2 regions of the Microbacterium altimontanum genome follow, and region 2 is predicted to be linked to the other one. Evidence: predicted binding sites of a transcription regulator. Region 2 holds the regulator's gene; the other holds the start of a gene.

Region 1 (2,388 bases), on a different contig from region 2:
GTCGTCGAGCTCGGCACGGATGATCGGCAGGATCTCGCCGGGGATCAGGTACAGGTAGTCCTCGTCGCGGCGGCCGAGCACCCAGTCGCCGGCGGTGGGTCGACCGCCGAGGAGGGCGCCGTTGTCGAGCGCGTACTGCAGGGCGGCGTAGACGCCGACGAGGATCTGGTCTTCGCGCGGCATCCGGTGCCGGCTGGTGCCGGCGTCGAGATCGAGCGCGCGCAGGAGGACTCCCCCGACGTGCAGGGCGGCGTCGCGGCGTCGTTCGTGCTCGATGTCGACGCCGAGGGCGAGGCGTGCGGCGGCGCTGTCCGCACTGCGCAACGTCACCCGGGGGATCTGTGCCTGCAGGTAGGCGTGCACGCTGAGGCGTGCCGCGGCCGCGGCTGGCGACTGCAGCTGCGCGTAGATCTCTCGCGGCGCCCGGCGCCTGTTGATGCGGGTGGCAAGGGTGCGCTGCAGGCTGAGCTCGTCGATCTTCTGCTCGCCGGTGGCGACGACGAGGGATGCGGCGTTCAGCGGGGAGTTGCGGCTGGCGTAGACCTCAGCCTGGATCTGGGTGAACATCGCCGGCCGGGCTCGGGAGTGCGCGGGCGCGATGTCGTCGAGGACGAGCGGCTCCCCCGGCGTGGCTGCCTTGCGGATGGAGGCGAGCGATCGCTGCGGGAGCTCGAGCGGGACGCTGCGCCCGGTGAGCTCGCCGATCGCCCGGGCGAGGGTCGTCTTACCGGCCCCGGGTCGCCCAGTGATGAACACCGGGACCGGGAAGGGCGCGCGGTGCGCGAAGGCGATCGTGCGGAGGATGTCGCCGGCGTGATCGGGGAACGCCTCGAGCAGAGGCGCGACACCGGTCTCCCATGCCACGCGCGCCTGCGCGGTGGAGACCGGTTCGCCGTCGACAGCGGGTGAGAGCATCGGCAGACCTCCCGGTCAGATCCCCCGCCGCGCGTCGACGTCGACGCCGGCGTTGGGTTCACCGTCCATAGTGCGCCGTGCCCGGATAATCGCGGCGATCTCCTCATCCTCGGGCGCGGTCGGGGTCATGGTCCCCATTCTCGCAGCAGGGGCGGCAACGTGCAGGATACCCGTTCTAATGTCGGGACCGATGCACATACTCTGGATCGGTCACATATTCGATAAGCGATCCGGGAGGCCATCATGCTCGCGCTGTCGCCTCGCCCCGTCGACGAGCCGACCGTGCTGATGCTGCAGGCCTCCCCCGTCGCGGTGGCGTGCGGGTTCCCGTCCCCTGCGCAGGACTACTACGACGGCCCGATCGATCTGACGGAGATGCTCGTCGACGACCAGGAAGCGACGTTCATCGTGCGCGCGTCCGGGCACTCGATGACCGAAGCCGGGATCAGTGACGGCGACGAGCTCCTGGTCGACCGCTCGAAGCAGCCGCGGGACGGCGATGTCGTGGTGGCCGTTCTCGACGGGCAGCTGACGATCAAACGGCTGCAGATCTCCGCCGGCCGAGTGACGCTCAAGTCCGAGAGCGCAGAGCATCCCGACATCGCGGTGCCCGAGCTCTCCGAGCTTGTGATCTGGGGCGTGGCGACCTTCTCGATCCACCACCTGCGGCGGCCCTGAATGCTGGCCCACGTCGACGTCAACAGCGCCTACGTGTCCTTCGAGCGAGTGTTCAATCCCGCGCTCGAGGCGGTGCCGACCGTGGTGCTGAGCAACAACGACGGGATGGTGGTCGCCTCGAGCAAAGAGGCCAAGGCGCTCGGGCTGGATCTCGGCCGCCCGTGGTTCGAGCTCCGCCCGCATGCGCAGCGTTATTGGTAGCGCGCGTTATTGAGCCTCGCGCTATTGAGCCTCGATTTCGTATGCCGTTCAGCAGCAGGTCTCGGGTCCGCAGCAGTTGCTGGACGGCTCGACGCTGCGAGCGGGCTGGGGCCGCTCGAGAATCCCGGTGATCACGGTGCGACCGAGCTCGAAGGCGTCGCTGACGGGGAGGGTCTGCGCGCCGGGGTGTTCGGTGAGCCAGCTGGCAGCGTCCTGCGGGGAGGTGAAGTAGTGGACCTGGTTGCAGAACGAGGAGCGGATCGATGGCGTGTCTGCGGCATTCACGAGGGACATCACCGCGGTCGCCGGTTCGACACTGGTGACGCCGACGGTCGGGTCGACGCTCACCCGGATCGTGTCGCCGCTGGTTGGGGAGATCGACTCGATGCGGGCGGGGCGGTCCAGGAGGGCGGGGAAGATCAGGGTGTCGAACGCGCACCAGGTGTAGAGCTCTTCACCGGAGACGGTGAACCGGTGCCTGGTGGGGCGCAAGGTGAGGCCCTGGCCGATGATCCGGCCCTGGCCGTCGTACTCGGTGTCCGGCGTAGCGGCCAGGCGGGCTCGGACCTCGTCGACGGGGAGCTTTACGGCGCC
Region 2 (2,388 bases):
GCGCAGCGCGGTGAACTCACGGTCGGGATAGCGATTGACGTCGCGCAGGGCGATCGCGACGGCGTCGAGGATGTCGTCGGCGACGTCCTTGGGGAACGGATGAGTGTTCTCGTTCACGTTCAGCGCCACCGGGAGGGGCGCCTGCGGTGCGCCGTACGGCGTCAGCCCGCGGAGATCGTCGCGAATCGGGAGGTCTTCCAAGCGGGGGCTCACCTCACCCATCGTAGAGCGCGGGACTGTGCCGCTCGCGCCGTGACGCCGCTCGTTACCGGGCGTACTCGCTGGGGATGGAGAGCTTCTCTCCCGGCACCACCGTCACACCGTCGAGGGCGTTGAGGCGCACGAGCGCGTCGACGACGTCGCGCGGATCTGCCTGCGGCGCGACAGAGCGAGCGATCGACCACAGGGAGTCGCCGGCTGCCACCGTGACGGTCTGGAAGGTTCCCGCGGGGGCTCCGTCATCGCGTGAGGCGATCGCCGCCCCGCCGCCGATCGCGGCGAGGGCGATGCCGACGGCGAGGGGAAGGGAGACGAGCGCGGCGAGCACACGGCGTCCGCGCGCGGTGATGCGCAGGCGCGTGCTGACCGGTGCGGGTGCGATGCCGATGGTGCTCATGTGTCCTCCAGGGGATGAGGGGAAGGTTCGGGCCCGACTCTCGGTCGGGAGAGCCCGGGCCCGAACTTCTCTTCCGAACCTAGTTTCGATTCTGTATAATGTCAAGTGGAGTCCGTTCCGAATCCGGTCGAAAGCGACACGCGCACGGGCTGCTGCCGATCGGAGCGGGAAGCGGATACCGTTTCGATGAGGACACCCCATCACCGACCTCCGACATTCGAAGACGCTGCGATGCGCGGCACGACGGGAGCTGACATGAGCGATGCAACGCACGACGCCGCGACGGGCGCGAAGCCGCGCCGGCAGACGCGGCGGCGCAAGAGCCTGAGCGACAAGCAGATGGCCATCCTCGAGGTCATCCAGCGGTCGATCGCGCGCTACGGCTATCCCCCGAGCATGCGCGAGATCGGCGATGCGGTCGGGCTGAAGTCGCTCTCCAGCGTGACCCACCAGCTGAACCAGCTGGAGCTGAGCGGGTACCTGCGTCGCGATGCCGGCAAGACCCGGGCGATGGAGGTGCTGATCGACCTTCCCGGCGCGTCGGGCGAGAACCCCGCTGACGTCGCCCCGAGCGTCGGCGACGCGGCGCTCGTCCCGCTCGTCGGGCACATCGCGGCGGGCGTGCCGATCACGGCGGAGCAGCAGGTGGAGGAGATCTTCCCGCTGCCGCGTCAGCTGGTCGGCAAGGGCGACCTGTTCATGCTCAAGGTGCAGGGCGAGTCGATGATCGACGCCGCCATCTGCGACGGCGACTGGGTCGTCGTGCGGTCGCAGGCGACAGCCGAGAACGGCGACATCGTCGCGGCGATGCTGGAGGGCGAGGCCACTGTCAAGACCTTCCGGCAGCGCGACGGACACACCTGGCTTCTGCCGCGCAACTCGGCGTTCGAGCCGATCCTCGGCGATGACGCCGTCGTCCTGGGCAAGGTCGTCGCAGTGCTGCGGGCGGTCTGACCCGCCTCGTGCAGCACCCGCTTAACACACGAAGAGCATCCGGATCAGACGGTCTGCAGCGCCCGCACCCGCTGCGTCGCCTCGACGAGGTTGCGCAGCGACGCGACCGTCTCCGGGTACGCGCGCGTCTTCAAGCCGCAGTCGGGGTTCACCCACACCTGGCGCAGCGGCAGCTCGGCCGCCGCACGTTCGAGGAGGCCGGCGACCTCGTCGACCGACGGCACGCGCGGCGAGTGGATGTCGTAGACGCCGGGACCGACGGCGTGAGAGAACCCTGACGCCGCGATGTCTCCGATCACCTCGCCTCTGCTGCGCGCCGCCTCGATCGATGTGACATCGGCGTCGAGGGCGGCGATCGCGTCGATCACGACACCGAACTCGGAGTAGCAGAGGTGGGTGTGCACCTGCGTCGCGGCGGCCGCCCCTGCCGTCGCGAGCCGGAACGAGCCCACCGACCAGTCGAGGTACGCCGGCTGGTCGGCCTTCTTCAGGGGCAGCAGCTCACGCAGCGCCGGTTCGTCGACCTGGATGATGCCGATCCCCGCGGCCTCGAGGTCGGCGATCTCGTCGCGAAGCGCAAGTGCCACCTGGTTCGCCGTCTCGCCCAGCGGCTGGTCGTCGCGCACGAACGACCACGCGAGGATCGTCACGGGGCCGGTCAGCATGCCCTTCACGGGCTTCGCCGTCAGCGACTGCGCGTAGGCCGACCAGTCCACCGTGATCGGCGCGGGGCGCGACACGTCGCCCCAGAGGATCGAGGGACGCGTCGCACGGGAGCCGTACGACTGCACCCAGCCGTTGCGGGTCACGGCGAAGCC

Evidence for each region. The regulator LexA, encoded in region 2, represses DNA repair genes until DNA is damaged. The targets are predictions, from matches to a motif close to TCGAACANNTGTTCGA.
Region 1: AC3RX1_RS16665 (LexA family protein) is a predicted target of LexA. The motif match lies at 1,122-1,137, and genes of this name have one in related genera.

Annotation. Positions count from the first base shown of each region.
Region 1 covers NZ_JBYRJB020000011.1:84,548-86,935, reverse strand. The annotation lists gene AC3RX1_RS16670 (ATP-binding protein) at 1-915, opposite strand, end outside; gene AC3RX1_RS16665 (LexA family protein) at 1,156-1,593, shown strand; gene AC3RX1_RS16660 (Y-family DNA polymerase) at 1,594-1,794, shown strand; gene merB (organomercurial lyase MerB) at 1,843-2,388, opposite strand, start outside.
Region 2 covers NZ_JBYRJB020000007.1:27,465-29,852, forward strand. The annotation lists gene AC3RX1_RS13360 (histidinol-phosphate transaminase) at 1-222, opposite strand, end outside; gene AC3RX1_RS13365 (LysM peptidoglycan-binding domain-containing protein) at 266-616, opposite strand; gene lexA (transcriptional repressor LexA) at 872-1,570, shown strand; gene metE (5-methyltetrahydropteroyltriglutamate--homocysteine S-methyltransferase) at 1,615-2,388, opposite strand, start outside.